DNA from 4 places in the Silvania sp. genome. Region 2 is predicted to be linked to each of the others. Evidence: predicted binding sites of a transcription regulator. Region 2 holds the regulator's gene; each other region holds the start of a gene.
What was found. The regulator LexA, encoded in region 2, represses DNA repair genes until DNA is damaged. The targets are predictions, from matches to a motif close to TNCTGTATGTACATACAGNA.
Positions count from the first base shown of each region.

Region 1: umuD (translesion error-prone DNA polymerase V autoproteolytic subunit) is a predicted target of LexA. The motif match lies at 3,090-3,109, and genes of this name have one in related genera.
Region 3: ACRDD5_RS22115 (YebG family protein) is a predicted target of LexA. The motif match lies at 2,749-2,768, and genes of this name have one in related genera.
Region 4: rmuC (DNA recombination protein RmuC) is a predicted target of LexA. The motif match lies at 2,827-2,846, and genes of this name have one in related genera.

Region 1 is NZ_JBOGBT010000019.1:16,546-22,596, forward strand. It holds gene rpiB (ribose 5-phosphate isomerase B) at 1-431, opposite strand, end outside; gene ACRDD5_RS03605 (FadR/GntR family transcriptional regulator) at 443-1,192, opposite strand; gene umuC (translesion error-prone DNA polymerase V subunit UmuC) at 1,386-2,648, opposite strand; gene umuD (translesion error-prone DNA polymerase V autoproteolytic subunit) at 2,648-3,070, opposite strand; gene ACRDD5_RS03620 (hypothetical protein) at 3,401-3,715, shown strand; gene ACRDD5_RS03625 (SOS response-associated peptidase) at 3,914-4,591, opposite strand; gene ACRDD5_RS03630 (helix-turn-helix domain-containing protein) at 4,881-5,723, shown strand; gene ACRDD5_RS03635 (MFS transporter) at 5,909-6,051, shown strand, end outside.
Region 2 is NZ_JBOGBT010000011.1:33,361-39,411, reverse strand. It holds gene ACRDD5_RS01740 (cupin domain-containing protein) at 1-89, opposite strand, end outside; gene zur (zinc uptake transcriptional repressor Zur) at 204-719, shown strand; gene ACRDD5_RS01730 (CsbD family protein) at 788-997, opposite strand; gene dinF (MATE family efflux transporter DinF) at 1,143-2,462, opposite strand; gene lexA (transcriptional repressor LexA) at 2,523-3,131, opposite strand; gene ACRDD5_RS01715 (diacylglycerol kinase) at 3,241-3,609, opposite strand; gene plsB (glycerol-3-phosphate 1-O-acyltransferase PlsB) at 3,766-6,051, shown strand, end outside.
Region 3 is NZ_JBOGBT010000110.1:17,192-23,242, reverse strand. It holds gene ACRDD5_RS22135 (YciE/YciF ferroxidase family protein) at 1-461, opposite strand, end outside; gene ACRDD5_RS22130 (general stress protein) at 554-718, opposite strand; gene ACRDD5_RS22125 (DUF6622 family protein) at 1,286-1,801, shown strand; gene cspE (transcription antiterminator/RNA stability regulator CspE) at 2,333-2,545, shown strand; gene ACRDD5_RS22115 (YebG family protein) at 2,782-3,099, shown strand; gene ACRDD5_RS22110 (alpha/beta fold hydrolase) at 3,135-4,046, opposite strand; gene ACRDD5_RS22105 (hypothetical protein) at 4,193-4,807, opposite strand; gene ACRDD5_RS22100 (FAD-binding oxidoreductase) at 5,126-6,051, shown strand, end outside.
Region 4 is NZ_JBOGBT010000097.1:16,520-22,570, forward strand. It holds gene ACRDD5_RS19520 (beta-glucoside-specific PTS transporter subunit IIABC) at 1-751, opposite strand, end outside; gene ACRDD5_RS19525 (dienelactone hydrolase family protein) at 931-1,737, opposite strand; gene udp (uridine phosphorylase) at 1,989-2,750, shown strand; gene rmuC (DNA recombination protein RmuC) at 2,890-4,347, shown strand; gene ubiE (bifunctional demethylmenaquinone methyltransferase/2-methoxy-6-polyprenyl-1,4-benzoquinol methylase UbiE) at 4,414-5,169, shown strand; gene ubiJ (ubiquinone biosynthesis protein UbiJ) at 5,183-5,788, shown strand; gene ubiB (ubiquinone biosynthesis regulatory protein kinase UbiB) at 5,785-6,051, shown strand, end outside.

The DNA.
Region 1 (6,051 bases), on a different contig from region 2:
AGCTGCGTTAGTTTCTCAACGCGGCGCACAAAGTCAGCATCCTGTACAAAGGTTGCCTGCAGGAAGGCATCAATCAGATCGCGTGCCAGCCAGGGCCCCACAATCTGTGCACCGATGCACAACACATTCACGTCATCGTGCTCGACGGACTGGTGCGCGGAGTGCACGTCATGACCCACGGCGGCGCGAATGCCTTTGATTTTATTCGCGGCGATTACGGCGCCGACGCCCGTCCCGCATACCAGGATCCCGCGCTGACCTTCGCCCTGGCGCACCTTGTCGCACACGGCAAACGCAATATCCGGGAAATCCACCGGATCGGGGTTGTAGCTCCCCACATCGTTAATCGAGTGGCCCGCTTGTTGAAGCCACTGAATCAGCTCCTGCTTCAGGTGGAATCCGGCGTGGTCACTGCCAATGACTATCTGCATCTGCTTTTCCTTTACGGTGTTTGAGTAATGGGTGGGGAGTCGAACATGCGAATGGTGGCGCGACGACGGAAATCGGCCCCAATTTCAAAATGGCGACTTAATAACTCATCGGCTTTGTCTTCGTCTCGTTCGACGATGGCGGCAAAAATGGCGCGGTGGTGATCAATGAGGAATGCCTCAATCCCTTCCACCTGAATAATTTGTTCACGGCGGTCAAGGTGAGAGCGCTGCATCAGCACGCCAATCGACTGATAAATGCTGATAAGCGTGGGTGAACCTGACGCGCTGACGATGGTTTCGTGGAAGCGATAGTCTGCGCGTCCTCCTGCTTCCGGGGCATGGATCGTTTCGCTGATGTCGCGCAGGCAGTCCGCTAAGCGGTCGTAGTCACTCTGCGTTCCCCGGCGGCAGGCGAGGCGGATAGCCTGACGTTCAATGGCGATTCGGGCCTGCATCACGTCATCGACCACATTCGGCTGGTGGGCCAGCACGAAGGTGAAGAAATCCCCGAACAGCGAAACATCCGGTTTTGTCACCACCGTACCGATACCGTGGCGGATCTCGACGGCACCGATCATCGCCAGCGCTCTTAACGCTTCGCGCAGTACCGGGCGACTCACCCCTAATCTCAACGACAGTTCGCGCTCAGGCAGCAGGCTGTCACCTGCTTTCAGCGATCCGCTTAACAGCTGATCGCGTAAAAATTTAACAACGCGGTCATGCCCGCTACAGTTTTCCGTTACTTCACGCTTGATATCCATCGGGTTCACCAGTGGTCTTAAGTGGTAATACCAATGGTAGATATGTTAAGAAAACATTAACGTGATGTTGATCGATATTTAACCTGTCCATTTTGTGAACAGGTTGGCAAATATCAATTTGACTAAATGGCGAAGGGAGACAGGTGTGGATGACTTTTGACGATACGGGGAGCGTTACGCGCGATATTGCCCGCTATTTTGCAACCGGCAGCTCGGCATATCGGGTGGTATAGGCCGGAGAAAGCATCTCGCGCCTCATCGCCCATTGTTTCTGAATTCCTTGCCCGGCAAACCATAATTTCCCTGTTCCGCTCTGATTGATTCCGTCCATCACGCGCATCAGCGATTCGCTGTTAGGGTGAGGTTTATCGTCATCAAACAAATTAAGCTGGGCCACACCCTGGCTGAAAAAATCGCCCAGAATAACGCCCGCTTTCATATAGCGGTGCCCGTCGATCCAGATGCAATCGAGCGCATTCATGGCCGCGCGGATGATGTCCCGGGTGTCATTCGAGGGGGTCAGCAGCTGACTCATGGCCTGGTTGCTATAGAACTCTTCATCAAGCGCATGGGGGCTGGTGCGAACAAACACGCCAATCTGGCGACAGTACTGGCGTTCAGCGCGGAGTTTTTCTGCGGCACGAACCGCATAATTACAGATCGCCTCACGCATGTCGGCATACCGGGTAATACGCCTTGCAAACGAACGTGAACAGACAATCTGTTGTTTGGCGGGTATGAACTCGTCAAGCGCCAGGCAGGGTTCACCGCGCAACTCCCGGACGGTGCGTTCCAGCACCACATTAAAATGTTTACGCATAACCCAGGTGCTCTGTTCGGACAACTCCTTTGCGGTGGTAATGCCCATTGCGTTGAGCTTTTTAGCGATCCGTCTGCCGACACCCCATACCTCTTCGACCGGGACCCGCGCCAGCAATTTTTGCTGGCGTGCGCTCGCGGACAGATCCACTACGCCGCCGGTCTGAGGCCATTTTTTGGCTGCATAATTGGCCAGCTTGGCCAGCGTTTTGGTTTGTGCAATGCCCACCCCGACGGCCAGATGCGTATCACGCTTTATTCGCGCCTGAATTTCCCGGCCAAACTCTTCCAGCACCCGACAGTTTTGCACGCCGGTAAGGTTTATAAAGGCCTCGTCGATGGAGTATATTTCCACGGCCGGGGCTAATTCCTCCAGCGTTGTCATCACCCGATTGCTCATATCGCCATACAGGGCGTAGTTAGAGCTGAATACATTGACCTTATAACGATGTAGCTCATCTTTAAGCTTGAAATAGGGCGCGCCCATCTTAATACCCAGACTTTTCGCTTCGGCCGATCGCGCAATAACGCAGCCATCGTTGTTACTTAAAACAATAACGGGTTTGCCTTGCAGATCGGGTCTGAAAATGGTTTCACAAGATGCATAAAACGAATTGACATCCACCAGGGCAAACATCATTTGTACCAGGTTTTGATCGAATGCTTAACCACGCCGAAGATTTCAAATTGATCGGCATCAGCAACAGGAATAATGGGGTAATTGGCGTTCATGGGTTTGAGATGCAGGTAAGGGCGCAACATCAGCAATTTTACCGTGAATTCTCCGGAGAGTGCCGCCACCACGAGGTCACCGTGTCCCGCTTTCAGAGAACTGTCGACAACCAGCATATCACCATCGTTAATTCCGCCCTCGATCATGGAGTCACCGCTTACTTTTATAAAGTAGGTTGACCCCGGATGGCTCACCAGCAGTTTGTTCAGATCAATACGCTGTTCAACGTAGTCCTGCGCCGGTGACGGGAAACCACAAGGGACGAGGCTGTGGAATAATGGCAACTCAAGAACGGGGCAGATTTCTGCGGGTTGATAAAAAGACATAATCAAATCCTTTAATTGATACTGTATATAAATACAGTATCCGTGATTAGGTGATTTGATCAAGGCTGAGCAGGTGTCTTTTTTGAAAGTGGTTGGCGGTAAAGCAATTTTATTATTCAGGCGGATCCCGCGCGCTAATGAAATGATTATTTTTCAATCAGTAATAGGCCTGTTACAGAGATACCCCCTGCACGCTCTGATAAGGGGTGGCTCAGATCCTGTGATGACAACGCGCCGTAGCAACACCCGTAGTATCTGCCCGGTTTACTGATACAGATATTGCGGTTCGCGCCGTTCCCAATCCTCTCTGTGACGCTCAGGTGTATCTTCATGTTCACGGCAAAAAAGGGGGCTAAAAAAATAAATTCCGTCGAAACGTTTCTTTTACACGATATATTCCTGGACGAGACAGGAGTACGTTATGGTGGTGATGCCATTCATCTGACTGGAGGAAATATCCCCAACATCAAATTCGAGTGCCCGGTTTGCCAAAATAAAAGGTTTCGTTTTACCTCTTTTAACCCTACGCAAACCCAACCTCATGGCGCAGTCTGCTCCGTATGTGGGGCCCGACTCACCGCCCATTCATGCCTGCCAACGCTGCAAACTTTGCGACGGCGGCGCTGGCCAAAACAGGTGGTTTAACAAGGGGCCTCAGTCCGGGCCTCTCTGATGCTTTTTTTGGTGATGACCGAGACTCTGTTTATCTGTCAGGAGATATATGCGCGGATGCTGATATCTGCATAAAATCACCGGGTATGATTGTCGCGAAAATATTCATGGAAACGTCGTATTGACAGCGGTAAATAATCCTTTCGGGAAGCGTAACCCTGTTTTCGTTATTTAATCCGGGCTGATTTTCGCAATCAGCGTGGCGCCCTGATTTTTGACATGACCAACCGCCCGCGTAACCGGATGCCAGTGGAACCGATCTGCAGAGATCGCTCCCGTCCGGGCGATCTCTTCTGCCTCTTTACCCCTCACTCTCTCGCGCATCCAGTCGCGTGCAGCCTGCGGCGTTAACACCAGCGGGCGTCGGTCGTGGATATCCACCAGCCCTTTATCCGCCGCTGCGGTGACGATCAAAAAGCCTTCCGCAGCATCTCCGCGTTCAAATGGCCTGCTGCCAATGGCGGCCATAAAAACAGGCTGACCGTCAGTGCGAGAGATAAAGTAAGGCTGCTTTTTGTCACCCTCATTTTTCCACTCGAACCAGCCGTCGGCAAAGATAATCGCCCGGCCATGCTGCCACAGGGGTTTAAACATTCGGCTGCTGGCGGCGGTTTCCAGCCTGGCATTGATCAGCGGCGGCTTGTCCCACCAGCCCGGGGCGTAACCCCAGAATACCGGGTCCAGATGCAATACGTCATCGCGTTCACTGAGCAGCAGGACTTTGGTGCCTGGTGCCACATTGTAGCGCCCGATCGGTTCCGGGTCGTAGGGGATGTCGCATTCCGCTTCATCGGCAAGAAAGGCGAGGTACTCTTCCCGGGTTTGCGCCTGGGCAAAACGTCCACACATCGTGACCTCCAGCAGTTGAGTTAAGTATAGGTTCACATTTTCCCGGCAAAGAAATAATAACCCTTAAATATTATGTGGTCGACGCTGTGGCCGTGCTGTTGAAAACTGGTGGTTAAATCACATGCAGTTACTTCTGAGTGCCATCTCACCGGGTAGACTTGTCATAACTAATACTGTTAAATAAATAACACGCGAAAATTAATTTCTGGGGAAAGGAACGTAAACATAAAGCATGAGCAGGGAGGCCATTAAAACGTGTGGGAAATTAACTGTTCAACAGGGTGGTAATATGAAAATTCTGCAGAGCCAGGAGTTTTTTCTAACAGAGCAACATGCGTTCTGTCTGTTTATGCTGGGCAGGCAAAATATGGAAGAGATGCATGGGCATGACTTTGATGAAATTGTCATCGTAAGCGAAGGTAGTGGTTTTCATATTATTAACGGCAGCGTGGAGTTTATTTATAAAGGAGATTTTTTCTTTGTGTCAGTTAACGATACACACTGTTATCTCTCAACTAATAACCTGTCGGTTATTAATGTCCTGATCCGCAAAGATCGCAGTTTTTTCTTTCTGGCAAATATCGACAAGCTGATCGACATTATTAAGCAGAATAACAGCCTGAGATGCACATACGATACCTCGCTGACGCAGGACGATCTGGATAAAATCATTGCCCTGACGCACATCATTAATGCAATGCAGGATGATGAATTTGATGAGCTTTATTTCTCTGCGGCAGAAACGGCGTTGCTGGGTATCATCGACACCCTGTGCCAGCGGGCACGCAAGAAAACCTTACGCGCGCAGCCGGAAGAGTGCGGCCGCAAGTATCTGATTAACGCCATAAAGCATAATTACCTACGCCATATCAACTGGGAAGATCTGTGCGATGAGAGTCGGATGACCCGGCGAACCATGTTCCGTTTTATTAAGGATGTGACCGGCTATACGCCTGCGCGGTTTCAGCTTCTGTTCCGCTTATTAAAAGCGCAGGAATTATTACGCACCACGGATAAAACAATTAATGAAGTGGCCGTCAACTGCGGCTTTCTCAATACCATACGCTTCACCGAAACGTATAAAAAGCAGTTCTGCTATACGCCCTCTCTGGAACGTAAGTTAATGCGCTGACGCCAGAGTTTATATCTACCAATGAATATGCCCGACATGAATAATGTCCGGGAGGAGGTTTTGCTGACGAAAAAGCAGGGCAAGTAAAAATCCCTGCAGGCCATAATAAGGCTGGCAAGGTAATTATGCAGTTGACGTAGTATTTCCTCTAATAAAGAAAATATACCCTACAAAGGATAAGCATTATGTCAATACAGAAAACACCCAACCCATGGTATGTCGGGGTGGTGTCGGGGATGGCGTCATATATTGATTCGTCCGCGATTATATCGAATGGCACCGCGCTCGTTATCTACAGTAAAACCATTGGCACAACGGCCATCGAAAT
Region 2 (6,051 bases):
ATGGAAAACAGCTCGGGACTGTCGGGATAGGTTGAGTTATCAGCCCCTTCCAGATCCCGCCAGTGTTGAATGCAATCGGGTCTTTTCATTGTGTTGTTCCCCTTGTGGTTTTGCGTCAGGTATAGCATACCCGCCTGACCTCGGCGTTTCAGGCAGAACATGGTAGAGTGGAGGTTTGCTATTCCACAGATTCGAGGTGCAACATGGAAACGACCACAAAGCAGGAGCTGTTAGCGCAAGCCGAAAAGCTGTGCGCGCAACGCAATGTGCGCCTGACCCCACAGCGCCTTGAAGTGCTCCGCCTTCTGAGCCTGCAGCAAGGGGCCATCAGCGCCTACGACCTGCTCGATCTGCTGCGCGTCAGCGAGCCGCAGGCTAAACCGCCAACGGTGTACCGTGCGCTGGATTTCCTGCTGGAACAAGGCTTTGTGCATAAGGTGGAGTCGACCAACAGCTATGTGCTGTGCCATCTGTTCGATCAGCCGACTCACACTTCAGCTATGTTTATCTGCGATCGCTGTGGCAGCGTGAAGGAAGAGGGAGCGGAGGGCGTTGAGGACATCATGCATACGCTGGCGGCGAAGATGGGATTTGCGCTACGCCATAACATCATCGAAGCACACGGGCTGTGCAGCCGCTGCGTGGAGGTGGAAGCCTGTCGTCATCAGGACGACTGCCAGCATGACCACTCCATTTTGTTGAAGAAAAAACCGCGCTAAACGCATATAAAAGGGGCGGCCTGAGGCCGCCCTGGGCGTACATCCATGTACCTGCGGATATAAGTTACTTACCAGCGATAGTCGTTACGGGTTTCCCAGTCACCGACCTCTTTTTCCGCCCGGTCTTTCTCATAACCATAGCGTTCCTGAATTTTCCCGACCAGCTGGTCACGTTTCCCTTCAATGACAGTCATGTCATCGTCGGTCAGGTCACCCCACTGTTCTTTTACTTTACCTTTGAACTGTTTCCAGTTGCCGCCGACTTGGTCTTTATTCATCATCGATTCCTCTTCGTTCGGTCGTGTAGGATAAGTATGTCGTCCGTGTGATACGTTTCGTGCTGGACGTGATAATAATTATAGTCAGGCGTGCGGCGTAGGGTTCGTTATTCGGAATCTTTTACCATTTACGCAGATGAAGCCGCTACTCGAACCAGGTGTTATTGCGCCAGTGTCGACGCCAGATCCACGCCAGCGACAGCCCTCGCAGGGCGAGAAAGACGCACAGCGCCAACCACAATCCGTGATTCCCCAGCCACGGCAGCGTCATCAGCGTCAGGCCAAACCCGGCCGCCGCCACTGCCATGCTGTTGCGCATCTCTGCCCCGCGCGTTGCGCCAATAAACATGCCATCCAGCAGATAGCACCAGACCCCCACCACCGGCAGAATCACCTGCCAGATCAGGTAGTGACTCGCCAGCGACCGCAGCTCCGGCAGCGACGTCAGCAGGGCAATGATCTGCTCGCCCGCCAGGGCATACAGAAGCGCAAAAGCCAGCGCCACCAGCCCAGACTGACGACAGGCCGCCCGCCAAACCTCGCGCAGCTGGCCGCTTTCGCGCGCGCCGTAAGCCTGCCCGGAGTGCGCTTCCACCGCATAGGCGAAGCCATCCAGCGCGTAGGCGGTAAAGGTCAGCAGCGTCATCAGCACCGCGTTCACGGCGACAATCTCTGGCCCCAGCCGCGCGCCCATCACCGTCAGCGCCCCGAAGCACAGCTGGAGCAACAGCGAGCGCAGCATAATGTCGCGATTCAGCGCCAGTAACCGGCGGACGTTACCGCGCCAGCTGGCTCTCAGCAACGACCACGAAATGCCGCGTAGGGCAAGCACCCGCCAGACCATCCATAAGCCAATGAAAAAGGTCGCATATTCCGCGACAACGGTCGCCAGGGCGGCCCCCTGCACGTTCATCTGCAGCCCCATCACCAGCCACAGGTCCAGCACGATATTGAGCAGGTTGCCGACCACCAGCAGGATCACCGGCGCGCGGGCATACTGAACGCCCAGTAGCCAGCCGAGCAGCACCAGATTTGCCAGCGAGGCCGGGGCGCTGAGCCAGCGGATCTCCAGGAAGCGCCGCGCCTGGTGCAGTACCGCCTCGCTGCTGCCGACGATATGCAGCGCCAGATCGATAAGCGGCGCGCGCAACAGCACAATCAGCAAACCGGCACCCAGCGCCATCAGCAGCGGCTGCACCAGCGCCCGCGCCAGCCGGTGAGGATCTTTCGCGCCATACGCCTGGGCAGTTAGCCCGGTGGTACTCATGCGCAAAAAGAGCAGCAGCATAAACAGGAAGCTGGTCGCCGTAGCGCCAATCGCCACGCCGCCGAGATAAACAGGGGAATCCAGATGGCCGATCACCGCCGTATCCACCAGCCCCAGCAGGGGAACGCTGATGTTGGAGAAGATCATCGGCAGCGCAAGACGCCATAACGCCTTATCGGAAGCATTCAGCAGAGACATAGGAATAACCAGAGAGAAAAGCAGCAGGCTACGGTGAAACCGTAGCCTGTCAGGAAGAGATTATAGCCATTCACCGTTGCGGATAACGCCAACCGCCAGACCTTCGATGGAGAAGTTACTCTCACGCAGGTCGACGACAATCGGGGTAAACTCGCTGTTTTCCGGCAGAAGCTGTACCGTATTGCCCTGTTTTTTCAGTCGCTTAACGGTCACTTCATCGTCGATACGCGCAACAACAACCTGCCCGTTGCGCACATCCTGGGTTTTATGCACCGCCAGCAGATCGCCGTCGAGAATACCGATATCCTTCATCGACATGCCGCTGACGCGCAGTAAAAAGTCTGCACTCGGTTTGAACATGCCCGGATCAACCTGATAATGGCCTTCGATGTGCTGCTGTGCCAGTAGGGGTTCCCCGGCCGCTACGCGACCCACGAGCGGAAGGCCCTCTTCTGCTTCAATCAGCAGACGAATACCACGAGAAGCGCCGGATACAATTTCAAGTACACCCTTACGCGCCAGTGCCTTAAGGTGTTCTTCAGCGGCGTTTGGAGAACGGAAGCCTAAACGCTGCGCAATTTCTGCACGCGTGGGTGGCATACCCGTCTGGCTGATATGATCCCGAATGAGATCAAACACCTCTTGCTGTCTGGCCGTTAACGCTTTCATTCCGCCCCCTGGGTGTATATACAGTTATGCTGTGAGTATATACAGCTAAAGGTGATTTTGGAACCACAAACCGCACAAAAAACCAGAGACTTACTCAGTTTCTGAAGGCTTATCGCAAATGTCCCCACAGCAGGGTGGCCCAGGTGAAGACGGCTACCAGAATAGACATCAGCACAGCGGCAGAGCCCATATCTTTTGCCCGGCCCGACAGCTCGTGGTAGTCAGTGCCAATCCGGTCGACCACCGCTTCGATCGCACTGTTGAGAATTTCGACTATCATCACCAACATCACCGAGCCAATCAGTAGTACGCGAGTGATGGGATCAATATCCAGCCAGCAGGCGATAATGATTGCCGCGACGACGGCCACGCCTTCCTGGCGAAATGCGGCTTCATTTATCCAGGCAGCCCGGATGCCTTTCCATGAATAACCGGCTGCTTTGATGATGCGTGTTAACCCAGTGGTATTATTAGCCATTAAAAAGAAACCTTTCTTCGAAAAAAGCGTCATCAACTGTGGCTTAAGCGCGTCGCGCTGCCGCCCGAAGTATGACGGGTAACAACAGAAATTTTGCGCGCTTTCTGTTATCCTTGCGCCGCAATTGCATTTTTAACCAGAGGCTTTACATCGTTTATGTCTGGCTGGCCACGAATTTACTACAAATTACTTAATTTACCATTAAGCGTCCTGGTAAAAAGCAAGTCCATTCCCGCGGAACCCGCGCTGGAATTAGGGCTCGATACCTCACGTCCTATTATGTACGTGTTGCCTTATAACTCGAAGGCTGACTTGCTGACGCTGCGCGCCCAATGCCTGGCGCACGATCTTCCCGATCCGCTGGAACCGCTGGAGATCGACGGCACCCTGCTGCCGCGCTATATCTTCATTCACGGCGGTCCGCGCGTGTTCACCTGGTACACACCGAAAGAAGAGTCGATCAAGCTGTTCCATGATTACCTCGACCTGCACCGCAGCAATCCACAGCTGGATGTGCAGATGGTGCCGGTATCGGTGATGTTTGGTCGTCGTCCGGGTCGTGATAAAGGCGAAGAGAACCCGCCGCTGCGTATGCTCAACGGGGTGCAGAAATTTTTCGCCGTCAACTGGCTGGGCCGCGATAGCTTCGTGCGTTTTTCACCCCCCGTCTCTCTGCGCCGAATGGCCACCGAGCATGGCACCGATAAAATCATCGCCCAGAAGCTGGCCCGCGTGGCGCGCATGCACTTTGCCCGCCAGCGTCTTGCCGCAGTAGGCCCGCGCCTGCCGGCACGCCAGGATCTGTTTAACAAGCTGCTGGCCTCGAAAGCGATTGCCCGGGCCGTCGAAGACGAAGCGCGCAGCAAAAAAATCTCCCACGAGAAGGCGCAGCAAAACGCTATCGCCCTGATGGAAGAGATTGCTGCCAACTTCTCCTACGAGATGATCCGCCTGAGCGACCGTATCCTGAGCTTTACCTGGAACCGTCTGTATCAGGGGATTAACGTGCACAACGCCGAGCGTGTGCGCCAGCTGGCTCACGACGGCCATGAGATTGTGTATGTGCCCTGCCACCGCAGTCACATGGACTATCTGCTGCTCTCGTATGTTCTGTATCACCAGGGGCTGGTGCCGCCGCACATTGCTGCGGGCATTAACCTTAACTTCTGGCCTGCTGGCCCGATCTTCCGCCGTCTGGGTGCGTTCTTCATTCGCCGTACCTTTAAGGGCAACAAGCTTTACTCCACCGTGTTCCGCGAATATTTGGGCGAGCTGTTCAGCCGTGGCTATTCGGTTGAGTATTTCGTGGAAGGTGGCCGTTCCCGTACCGGGCGTCTGCTCGATCCGAAGACCGGTACCCTGTCGATGACCATTCAGGCGATGCTGCGCGGCGGTACCCGTCCGATCACTCTGGTGCCGATCTATATCGGTTACGAGCACGTGATGGAGGTGGGCACCTACGCCAAAGAGCTGCGCGGCGCGACCAAAGAAAAAGAGAGCCTGCTGCAGATGGTGCGGGGCTTAAGCAAGCTGCGCAATCTGGGTCAGGGCTACGTTAACTTCGGCGAACCGATGCCGCTGATGACGTACCTGAACAACCAGGTTCCGGAGTGGCGCGAGTCTATCGATCCGATTGAAGCGGTGCGTCCGGCCTGGCTGACGCCAACGGTGAACGGCATTGCCGATGAACTGATGGTGCGTATTAACAACGCCGGTGCGGCTAACGCCATGAACCTGTGCTGTACCGCGCTGCTGGGCTCTCGCCAGCGTTCGCTGACCCGCGAGCAGCTGACCGAGCAACTCGACTGCTACCTGAACCTGATGCGTAACGTCCCGTATGCCTCAGACGTGACGGTGCCGTCCGCCAGCGCCAGCGAGCTTATCGAGCACGCGCTGCAGATGAACAAGTTCGAGGTCGAGAAAGACACCATTGGCGATATCATCATTCTGCCGCGCGAGCAGGCGGTGCTGATGACTTACTATCGCAACAACATTGCGCACATGCTGATGCTGCCATCGCTGATGGCAGCCATCATCACTCAGCATCGTCACATCACCCGACAGGCGCTGCTGCACCATGTCGAAGTGCTTTACCCGATGCTGAAAGCGGAGCTGTTCCTGCGCTGGCGCAATGATGAACTGGCCGATGTGCTGGATCAGCAGATCGAAGAGCTGATCCGCCAGGGGCTGATTACGCTGAAGAACGACGAGCTGCAGATTAACCCGTCGCGTTCACGCACCCTGCAGCTGCTGGCTGCGGGCGCGCGCGAAACGGTGCAGCGCTACGCCATTACATTCTGGCTGCTGAGCGCTAACCCGTCGATTAATCGCGGAACGCTGGAGAAAGAGAGCCGCACGCTGGCCCAGCGCCTGTCGATGCTGCACGGTATCAACGCGCCGGAGTTCTTCGACAAAGCGGTGTTCAGTTCGCTGGTGTCGACG
Region 3 (6,051 bases), on a different contig from region 2:
GCCAAATCGGTCAGCTTAAGATCGGTGGATTTTTCTTCTTCCAGCGTGGCGTTTAATAATTTTACCGCCTGGGTATAGCCTAATTGTTGTGCGAGGGTGGCCAGAGTACCGTAGCTGGCTATTTCATAGTGTTCGACTTTCTGCGCGGCGGCGATCAGGGCGGCGTCACGGACTTCATTTTTGTCGGTGCTTTCAATCACTTCATTGGCTTCTTCGATTAAGCCTTCCATTGCCACACATTTCATACGTTTCAGTTTGACGTTGGGGGTTTTCTCGACGAGCTGATCGATACGCTCAATCTGGCCGTGGGTTTCTTCCAGGTGCGCTTTAAACGCAGCGCTCAGTTCGGGGCTGAATGCTTCACGAGAAAGTTTAGCCAGACCGCGGGTCAGTTGTTTTTCCGCGCTGTAGGTATCTGATAGCAGATGAATAAAAACATCTTCAATCGATTTCATATTCATATAACTTTCTCCAGTGACGTAAAAATTCTGCGAGTCCACGGACCCGCAGAGTATTGGTCAATTATAAAAGCCGGTATTAATAATGAGATGAGTTAGGATTTGTCAGATTTATTCCCGCCGCCATGGCTTTGCTGACCACCTTTTTTACCTGCTTCAGAAGCACGCTGCGGATCATTCTTGAAATTGCCGCTGCCTTGTTGACCACCTTTTTTGCCAGTGTCAGAGGCTTTATCACGGTTTTCGCGTTGGTCTGCCATTTTATCAATCCTCTTTGTTGCCATTATGGTATGGAGATCTGTTTATTCATCTCCGTTGTCGTTCAGATTTAAATTTAGTCATTATTATTGAAGAGTCAAACGAGGTAACTTCAATAAATTTTTTCATGAAGTGTCATTACTGATAAATAGCGCTTCGCTTGTCATTGAATAAATATCGTGCAAGATGATGTATTCAAACAACCTTCATGCACTGTTCGGGAAACGATTATTCATCGCCTCGGTGAAGCGCTGCGCGCCAGGCGTGACGGGGTTCTTTACGTAAATTTACGATCTTGTTCCAACGGCCTTAGCGTATAAATAATAAAAAAACGTGGGATTAATCTTAATTGGTTTTAATATTATTCTTGAAACGATGTAGTAACGGTTGAAATAAATTCGTAAGCGGCTTCGTTTATTTTGCATGGTCAATAAATGCGAGCAGGCTGTGAAGCTTCTGGCAGATCACCGCAGAGGAGGAGAAATAACCTTATAAAGTATGATGGCGTAATGGATGAGATGCGCAATACTGAGTCGATTCTTATCCTCCCGTAAGCGACGGTGCGCCAGATGACTGAGACGATCTCCGGGATTTTGACCCATACACCCGTCTGGGTGTATGTCCTTTTGGTGTTCCTGATCAGCAGAGGCATCAAGGCGCGTAAGCCTGCCACCGTCGCACTGGAAAAGCTGGCCATCATCCCGGCCATTTTTCTGATCTGGGATCTCTACGATATGGTGATGTACCGCGAGCAGAGCGTCGCCACCTGGTCCCTGTGGCTGGTGGGGTTACTCAGCGGTGCAGCGATGGGGTACGTGCTGATCAAACGCGCGGCGGTGACCCGCGCTCCAGCCCCCCGCAGCATTCACCGCCCGGCAGACTACTCCGCGCTGCCTTTTATGATGCTGACCTTTGCAGTGAAGTACGTGCTGGGGGTTATGACCGCCATGTCGCCCGAGCTACTGCAGCGACCCGGGGTGAGCGCCTGCGTGATTATCGTCGGCGGGGTGTTCGCTGGCGTATTTGTGGGGAAATTTGTGCGCTATGTGGGGGTCTATATGTCGGCTGAGGTAATGCCAGGCTGATGGGTGGGCAGGGTATCGACAATCAGATAGGCTCCCGGATGCTGGGGAATGGGATCGTATTATTGTGTTAGCCGTGAACGCCATAGCTTTCACCTCTGGCAACAAGCTGACGCCAGTTATAATAAAAAATAATTGCCGGTAAATTCTTGCGATATATACGCGGGTGATTAATTTTATATTTCCCTGTCTCGCAGAAAAATTAAAATAAGATATTATGCGCTTAGCTAAATTTTACCGTTAATATGCGTGTTAACGTTATTCTTGCCCCCTTTAACGGACATTCAGCCATCCAGGTGTTTAAGCGTGTAAAATAAAAAACATAAACGTTGCTAAAATAATTTCCCTGTGTCTTAATGGTTTCCTCGGTTTGGAACACAGACCTTATGAAAGCAGTTTTAGTAAAGCAGTCCTCAGTTCAGGTGTTATCCACAGATACCCTTCTTCATGAGCCTCCTCCTAAGTGCCAAATAAGCTACTCTAATACAGGCCATTATCGCCACACTGCGTGGCTCATCAAGTAAGGAAGTCTCTATGTCTAACAAAATGACTGGTTTAGTAAAATGGTTTAACGCAGATAAAGGTTTTGGCTTTATCACCCCTGACGACGGCAGCAAAGATGTATTCGTACATTTCTCTGCTATCCAGAGCGACAGCTTTAAAACGCTTGAAGAAGGCCAGAAAGTCTCCTTCACCATTGAAAATGGTGCTAAAGGCCCAGCAGCGGGTAACGTTACTCCGCTGTAAGCCGTGCTCATTATCAGCAACGTTTACAACAGCGATGACGGCAATGACCCGAGCAGCTAAGCTCCGCTGATAAGAAAATAAACCCGCCCAGTGCGGGTTTTTTATTGCCCTGCGTTTACCTCCCTGGTGTCACTCCTGCAGGTGACCGCCCGGCGGAAAACAGGCAGGCATATTTTGGCTGCAACACAAACCCGGAGCTGATATACTGTATATAAACACAGTGAAAGGGGCGCATTATGGCTGTTGAAACAAAATTTGTTGTCGTAAGAAAAGGTGAAGAGAAAATGACATTTGCCAGTAAGAAAGAGGCTGACGCGCACGACAAACTGCTCGACATGGCAGAAGCGTTCACCGACTGGCTGTTGCAAAGCGGAATGCAGATGGATGAAACGCAGGCTGAAGATCTTGGGCTGCATCTCGCCGAGCAGAAAGAGGCCGTGCTGCATATTCTGCGTACCAGCAAGCTCCCGGATATCCATGCCGCAACGGCAACAGATAAAACAGAGTCTGATGCGGCTGGCAGTAAAAAAATCAGAGCAGTTAACGCTGCCTGATTGCCAGCACACATCATCACTGATGCAGGCATCCATTATTCATTTAAGAATGACTCAACTGCGCGGGAGAACCGTTCAGGCTGATCAAGCATGATAAAGTGAAAACTGTCATCGATCCGCGTGAAATGGATATTGGGTGCAGAGGCATAGGCTTGACGGTACATCGCATCCACGCTGGCTGCAGGTATCCCGAATAAGGCGTCATACGCGTACAGGATCTCAATCGGCGCTTTAATGCGGCCAAGCTCGGGACGCAAATCGGTAATCATCAATTCATACACTGCATCCGCAACGGTTTTGCGATCGGAATTGATCCCCGCAGCCACCAGAGCAGGCCTCACCGCCTCGGTCTTCGCTAAACGGGCTATGGATGTATTCTGAAACGCTACGATTTGCTCCGGCGACTGCGCCAGGAGCCAATCCCGCGTAGCAGTGGCATGCCGGGCAGCCGTTTCGCTGGTCGCCGCAGGGTCAATCATCAACGTATAGAACGGCAAAGCATCGACGATCATCAGCCGACCGACCAGTTCGGGATGACGGGCCCCCAGCATCAAAGCAATTTCCCCCCCAAGAGAATGGCCAACGATCGCCGGGGCGTTGATGTGCTGGGTGCGGATGTATTCAGCGATGGCGTCAACGGCTGGCGCGAGGACCTTACCCTCGGGGTTGGAAATGGCAGGTGTACTCGCAAAGCCCGCAAGTTCTACAAGATGAATACGGTGGCTGCTACGTAAACCTGATGCTAAATCGGCCCAAACGTCGCGAGACGACGCCAGTCCCGCAATCAATATCACATCCGTTCCTGAGCCTTGCGTCTGGACAGAGATACGCTGCGAGTTCTGATGTTCTGAAGGTATGGACGGAGACGGCGCTGCGGACGTCGGGACGAAGGCTGACATCACTAAAAGAGCGCCTCCGATCATGGCACGGATAATTGCGGTAAACATGAGATCTCCCTGTTTAAAGATAGCGTTGCATCGACCCGTTGAACTCACCGCTGATGGCCGACTCTGCGCTTGCATCAGTTCCCTTTGGTATCTCGTCATCTTTCCCGCAGCAGGCGCGGGAAAGATGACGAGATGCCTGACCGACGTTAAATTTGCGGCTTTGTCGCGTTTTGCTGATCCATGAACTTCATTCTGGCATTTTGCCAGGCAGGATCGATCAGCGTTAGCGTTGTGCTGGCAACTTTCAATGAGGCTGAATCAGGTTCACAGCCCATTCCTGTCCCAGGGATGGGTTTTTCACACCATACCGGGTACATATCAGTGGTTGAAACCGGACCATATTTGGCGAGCGCGGCTTCCTTGATCGACGTTGCGTTCTCGCTCGTCCAGGGGATCTCATAGGAGATTAAGGCAGCAGCCATAGGGTTGCTCTTGTCATAAGGGATGCGAGGTTCAAAAGTCACCTGCATCCGCGTGCCTTTGTTTTCATAGACCAGATACATGACCTGTTGACTGCCTGTCACCTTGGTCGCTACCTGGTATGTCTCAGACTTAGACGCTTCGATTTTATCTGCCGGGACGCCAAAATTTTTCTGCATTGCCGCACGGGCTTCTTCAATGCTCATCCCCGTTTTCACGCCGCCGACATCAAAGGATTTTACATCAACAGCGTGAACCGGATTGGCGGCACTGGCGGGGGAGACGAGATAAGGCAACGCCATGATAATTGCCGGTGGCAATGCGAATAAATATTTGTTCATCTTCTTTCCTGTGGGGTTAGTTGAGTGCAATTTCCATTATCAGCTTCAGCATGTGGTAACCCTGCCACAAGATGAAACATTGTTAAATAATTTAACAATAACGCCTGATTGTATGAAAAAAATGATCCCAAATCCTTCTTTTGATTAAGATCTTCTAACACATGACAGGCCCGCTCTCCCCGAGCCTTCGACATACCTGTAGCGCTCAAGCACCTTCCCACCGGGCTATAGCCCCGTTTTTGCCCCTGCTTCAATAAACCTTCAGGTCGCGCTAAACCCACCATAATTAGTAGGGGTAAACAACGACAGGAGACAATCATGAAGGAGTTAATAAAGGCAGATATCGACGCATTCAAAACGCACTTTCGGGGGGAGGTGATCCTTCCTGACGATGCGGGCTACGACGAGGTGCGCCAGATCTGGAATGCCATGATCGACCGCAAACCGGCGCTGATCGCCCGCTGCACTTCAACTGAGGATGTGGTCCAGGCCATCGCGTTTGGCCGCACGCAAAACCTGCTCATTTCGATTCGTGGGGGTGGGCACAACATCGCGGGCAATGCGGTATGCGACGAGGGGCTGATGATCGACCTCTCGCTGATGAAGGATGTGCAGGTGGACGTAGCCACTAAACGGGCCCACGTCGGGCCCGGCTGCACTCTGGGCGAGTTTGATGCGGCCGTGCAGGCCTATGGCCTCGCCACGCCGCTTGGCATCAATTCGACCACCGGGGTAGCGGGCCTGACGCTCGGCGGCGGCTTTGGCTGGCTGAGTCGCAAGTACGGCATGACCATCGACAACCTGCTCTCGGCGGAGGTGGTCACGGCAGATGGCCGGCAGCTGCACGCCAGCGAAGAGGAAAACGCGGACCTCTTCTGGGGGCTGCGGGGTGGGGGAGGCAATTTCGGGGTGATTACACGCTTCGAATTTCAGCTCCATCCGGTCGGGCCGGATGTGCTGTGCGGGCTGATCGTCTTTCCGTTTGATCAGGCAAAGCAGGTGATCACCCAGTTCGCCCGCTTCACCGAGACCATGCCGGAAGAACTTAACGTCTGGATGGTCACCCGCAAGGCACCGCCGCTGCCTTTTCTGCCCGAGGATGCGCACGGGAAAGAGATGGTCGCGCTCGCACTATGCTATGCGGGCAATCCAGAAGAGGGGGAGGCGCTTATCGCGCCGCTGCGCGGATTCGGCACGGCTCTCGGGGAGCACATCGGCGTGATGCCGTACCTCGCCTGGCAACA
Region 4 (6,051 bases), on a different contig from region 2:
TGACCGGAACCGTGACCAGCAGGGAGAGCATCGGCGACAGAAAAATACGCAGCGCGCCCGGCGAATAGCGGTTAAACAGCTTTTCCGTCTGGGCATAAAACAGCACGCAGAGGATGGCCGGGAACACCTGCGAGGCGTAGGCCACATTGCGCAGGTCGAACGACATAAACTGCGCCCCGTCCGCCAGCTGTTTGGTCATCGCTGGCAGTACCATCACCGCCACCGCCGAGACTGCCACCAGCACGTTCACTTTCAGTTTGGTCGCCGTGGTGATCGCCACCAGAACCGGCAGGAAATAGAGCGGGGCCGAGCCGATGTTATCCAGCACCTTGTAGGTGGAGCTGTCGCGACTGAGCCAGCCCAGCACGTCCAGCAGCAGCAGGAGCGATTTCAGCACGCCGCCGCCAGCGATTGCTGGCACCAGCGGCTGGAACACGCTGATCACAAAATCCACGACCTGCGCACCGCGGCTGGGCCGGGTGGTCACCTGCGGCGCGTTGGCCTGCGGCTCACCCGCCAGCGAGCGTACGGCCTCGAAAACCTGTACCACCTCGTGGCCAATAATCACCTGGCACTGCACGTTAACCCGCACGCCCAGCACACCGTCGATTTTTGCCAGCGCGGCCTCGTTAACCTTGCCGTTGTCATACAGGCTCAGTCGCAGCCGGGTGGAGCAGTGTTCGATATGTTCGATATTTTCAGCGCCACCCACCTGGGTGATGATATCCAGCGCAGTCTGCAAGTGATTCATGTCTGGCCCCTGTCTCCAGAGCAAAAAAAAAGACCTGAAGCCCATCTCCCCCTGGAAGGGGAGATGGGCTTCAGGTCTTGCCTACGGATCGTAGTTACACGCCTGTGCTTTTTATATCGACCAAATTGCGCCTGAAAGTCAAACAACCGCTGCGCCTGAGCGCGCGAATTGTGAGCAGCTTAACTCTTTTTCGCGCCGTACTGGCTAAACCACGCCAGCATGCGCTGCCAGCCATCTTTCGCCGATTCCTGGTGATAGCTCGGACGATAGTCGGCGTTAAAAGCATGTCCTGCACCGGGATAGACTACAATGTCTGCCGTCGCGTTTGCCGCACGCAGGGCATGGCGCATGGTCTCAACGGTATCCTGCGGTATCCCGGTATCCTCGGCGCCATACAGCCCCAGCACCGGCGCGTTTAAATCGGTTGCGATATCTACCGGATGCTTTGGTGAATTCAGCGTTTTTTCACCGACCAGCTTGCCGTACCACGCCACGGCCGCCTTAAGCTGCGGGTTGTGGGCGGCATACAGCCAGCTGATGCGCCCGCCCCAGCAGAAGCCGGTTGCCAGCAGGCGATGCGGGTCACCACCGTTGCGCGACGCCCAGTTCGCCACGTGATCGAGATCCGCCAGCACCTGCGCATCCGGCACTTTCGTCACCAGATTGCTGAACAGGGTCGGGATATCGCTGTAGTCATTCGGATCGCCCTGGCGGAAATAGAGCTCAGGCGCCACCGCCAGATAGCCTTCCAGTGCCAGACGGCGGCACAGGTCGCGAATGTGCTCGTGCACACCGAAAATTTCCTGAATCACCATGACGATCGGCAGGCTACCCTCCACATGCTGAGGGCGAGCATAGTAAGCGGGCATATTATCGCCCTGGGTCGGAATAGAGGTTTCTCCGGCGTTGATCGCCTCGTCGGGCGTGGTCACGACGGTGCTGACCTCGGGGCCAGCAGCAGGTGCAAATCCAGTTTTTTCAGTCATGGCATTCTCCGTACCAATTAGCGCAAAGGTAAATATAGTCCGCAGGTAATGAATTCACAGTGCCCGAAACAGTCTATCTTTTGTGCAGCGGATGGCGATATAACATTGTTAATGTGATGTGAATCACCATTTCATGGTAATTATATGCAATCAATTTCATTCATGGTGATATCCGTCACGAAAAGAAGCCAGGTGCTTCGGTAAAGTACCGTTTTACTTCTGCTGACAACCCGATCCACAGAGGAGTTCTTATGTCTAAGTCTGATGTTTTTCATCTCGGCCTCACTAAAAATGATTTACAAGGGGCCCAGCTCGCTATCGTCCCTGGCGATCCAGAGCGTGTGGAAAAGATCGCCGCGCTGATGGATAAGCCGGTTAAGCTGGCATCACATCGTGAATTCACCACCTGGCGCGCTGAGCTGGACGGCAAAGCGGTGATCGTCTGTTCTACCGGTATCGGTGGCCCGTCGACCTCTATTGCCGTTGAAGAGCTGGCCCAACTGGGTATTCGCACCTTCCTGCGTATCGGGACGACCGGCGCTATTCAGCCGCACATCAACGTCGGCGACGTGCTGGTGACCACGGCGTCTGTTCGTCTGGACGGCGCGAGCCTGCACTTTGCACCGATGGAATTCCCGGCGGTGGCTGACTTTGAGTGCACCACCGCACTGGTTGAAGCGGCGAAATCCGTAGGTGCCACCACCCACGTTGGCGTGACGGCGTCCTCTGATACCTTCTACCCAGGCCAGGAGCGCTACGACACCTTCTCCGGTCGCGTGGTAAACCGTTTTAAAGGCTCGATGGAAGAGTGGCAGTCCATGGGCGTGATGAACTATGAAATGGAATCCGCAACGCTGCTGACCATGTGCGCCAGCCAGGGCCTGCGTGCCGGTATGGTGGCGGGCGTGATCGTCAACCGCACCCAGCAGGAGATCCCGAACGCGGAGACCATGAAGAAGACCGAAAGCCACGCGGTGAAAATCGTGGTGGAAGCGGCTCGCCGCCTGCTGTAATTTCGTTCTCCCTTCGACAAAGGCCGACCTGTTCGGCCTTTTTCTTTGCGCAGCGCCTCGCAGAAAACCCCTTTCAAACTGGACGTTTATACAGCACAATTCTATTTTGTGCGGGTAATAGCTTGATACCGGGGGCGTTGTGGATATCTCTATCTTAATTTATGCCGTTATTGCGTTGGTCAGCGTCGGCGTGGGCTGGCTGATGGCCAGCTATCAACATGCGCAGCAAAAGGCCGATCAGCTGGTTGAGCGTGAAGAGATGGTGGCCGACCTGAGCGCGCTTAAACAGCAAACGGCCCAGAGCGGGCACTGGCGCGACGAGTGCGAGTTGCTCAACAACGAGCTGCGCAATCTGCGGGATATCAACACCTCGCTGGAAGCCGACCTGCGCGAAGTCACCACCCGGCTGGAGTCGACGCAACTGCATGCAGAAGACAAAATCCGGCAGATGATCAACTGCGAGCAGCGGCTGAGCGAGCAGTTCGAAAACCTGGCGAACCGTATCTTTGAGCACAGCAATCGCCGCGTCGATGAGCAAAATCGCCAGAGCCTGAATGGCCTGCTGACGCCCCTGCGCGAACAGCTGGACGGCTTTCGTCGCCAGGTGCAGGACAGCTTTGGTCAGGAATCGCGGGAGCGGCACACCCTGGCCCATGAAATTCGTAATCTCCAGCAGCTGAATGCCCAGATGGCGCAGGAGGCGGTCAACCTGACCCGGGCGCTGAAAGGCGACAATAAAACCCAGGGCAACTGGGGGGAAGTGGTCCTGACCCGCGTGCTTGAGGCCTCCGGCCTGCGTGAAGGCCATGAGTATCAGACGCAGGTCAGCATTGAAACCGAGACCCGCTCGCGCATGCAGCCGGACGTTATCGTCCGTTTGCCGCAGGACAAAGACGTGGTTATCGATGCCAAGATGACGCTGGTGGCCTACGAGCGTTACTTCAATGCGGAAGATGACTACACCCGCGAGGCGGCGCTGCAGGAGCATATTGCTTCGGTGCGAAACCACATCCGCCTGCTGGGGCGCAAAGATTATCAGCAGCTCCCAGGGTTACGCTCGCTGGATTACGTCCTGATGTTCATACCGGTCGAACCGGCCTTTTTACTGGCGCTGGATCGCCAGCCGGAGCTGATCTCCGAGGCGTTGAAAAATAATATTATGCTGGTCAGCCCCACCACGTTGCTGGTGGCCCTGCGCACCATTGCTAATTTGTGGCGCTACGAGCACCAGAGCCGTAATGCGCAGCAGATTGCCGATCGCGCCAGCCGGCTTTACGACAAAATGCGCCTGTTTGTTGATGACATGTCCTCGGTAGGCCAAAGCCTTGACCGCGCACAGGATAACTATCGCCAGGCAATGAAAAAGCTGACGTCCGGGCGGGGAAACCTGCTGGCGCAGGCCGAATCGTTCCGCACTCTCGGCGTGGAGGTGAAGCGCGAGATTAATCCGGAATTGGTGGAACAGGCGCTCGCGCAGGATGACGAGTATCGTTTGCGAGAAGCGACAGGTGCTCAAAATAGAGACAATAAAGACAGGGTGTTAGCGGATCCACACCCGCCAGCCGCAGCCGTGGATCGTTATTCCCAGGGTGGTTGAATCGTAGGGCAAATGCGCCCAATCTGTTACACTTCTTGAACATTTGACTGATAAGCAGGCTCTGAGATGGTTGAAGATTCACAAGACACAACGCACTTTGGCTTTCAGACTGTCGCTAAAGCGCAGAAAGCTGACATGGTGGCCCACGTATTCCATTCCGTGGCGGCGAAGTACGATGTAATGAATGACCTGATGTCATTCGGTATTCATCGCTTGTGGAAGCGCTTCACCATTGATTGCAGCGGCGTACGTCGTGGTCAAACCGTACTGGATCTGGCTGGCGGAACCGGCGATCTGACGGCAAAATTCTCGCGTCTGGTGGGTGAAACTGGCCGCGTAGTACTGGCCGATATCAACGACTCGATGCTCAAAATGGGTCGTGAAAAACTGCGCAACATTGGCGTGGTGGGCAACGTCGAATATGTGCAGGCCAATGCCGAAGCGCTGCCCTTCCCGGATAACACCTTCGACTGCATCACCATCTCTTTCGGTCTGCGTAACGTCACCGACAAAGAGAAAGCGCTGCGCTCTATGTACCGCGTGCTGAAACCGGGCGGTCGTCTGCTGGTGCTGGAGTTCTCAAAACCGATTATCGAGCCGCTGAGCAAAGCTTACGACGCTTATTCGTTCCACATTTTGCCGCGTATTGGCGAGATGGTTGCCAACGACGCAGAAAGCTATCGCTATCTGGCCGAATCCATCCGTATGCACCCCAATCAGGACACCTTGAAAGCGATGATGCAGGATGCAGGTTTTGACAACGTTGATTACTTCAACCTGACGGCCGGTGTTGTTGCGCTGCATCGTGGTTACAAGTTCTGAGTGGAGGTGGCAGATGCCGTTTAAACCCTTGATCACAGCCGGTGTAGAAAACGTACTCAATACCTTTCTCTATCGCTCTGCGGCGTTAAAACCGGCGCGTCAGCGTCTGAACGGCAAAGTGCTGCGGGTGGTGTTAAAAGAGTTCACGACCCCGTTGGTGCTGGTGTTCAGCGAACGCCAGCTCGATGTTCTGGGCGAATGGGAAGGCGAGGCCGACTGCTCCGTCATCACCCATATGAACGTGCTGCCAAAACTACGCGATCGCCAGCAGCTTACTGCGCTTATCCGCAGCGGTGAGCTGGAGGTCGAAGGCGACATTCAGGTGGTGCAAAACTTTGTTGCCCTGGCCGATCTGGCCGAGTTCGATCCCGCAGAACTGCTGGCTCCCTGGACAGGCGACATTGCCGCAGAGGGGATCAGCAAAGTGCTGCGCGGTGGTGCCTCCCTGCTGCAAAAAGGCTTTCAGCGCCAGCAGCGCTACGTGGCTGAAGTGCTCACCGAAGAGTGGCGCATGGCTCCGGGGCCGCTGGAAGCAGCATGGTTCGCAGAAGAAACCGCCGCGGTTGAGCGTGCGGTCGATGCATTAACGAAACGGCTTGAAAAACTGGAGGGCAAATGACGCCTGGTGAAATTCGGCGCCTCTACTTTATCATCCGCACCTTTTTGAGTTACGGGCTCGACGAGCTTATCCCCAAAATGCGTATCACACTGCCGCTGCGCGTCTGGCGGCGGACGCTGTTCTGGATGCCAAATCGCCATCAGGATAAACTGCTTGGCGAGCGGTTGCGGCTGGCGTTACAGGAGCTTGGCCCGGTGTGGATTAAGTTCGGCCAGATGCTCTCAACCCGTCGCGATCTGTTCCCACCTTTGATTGCCGATCAG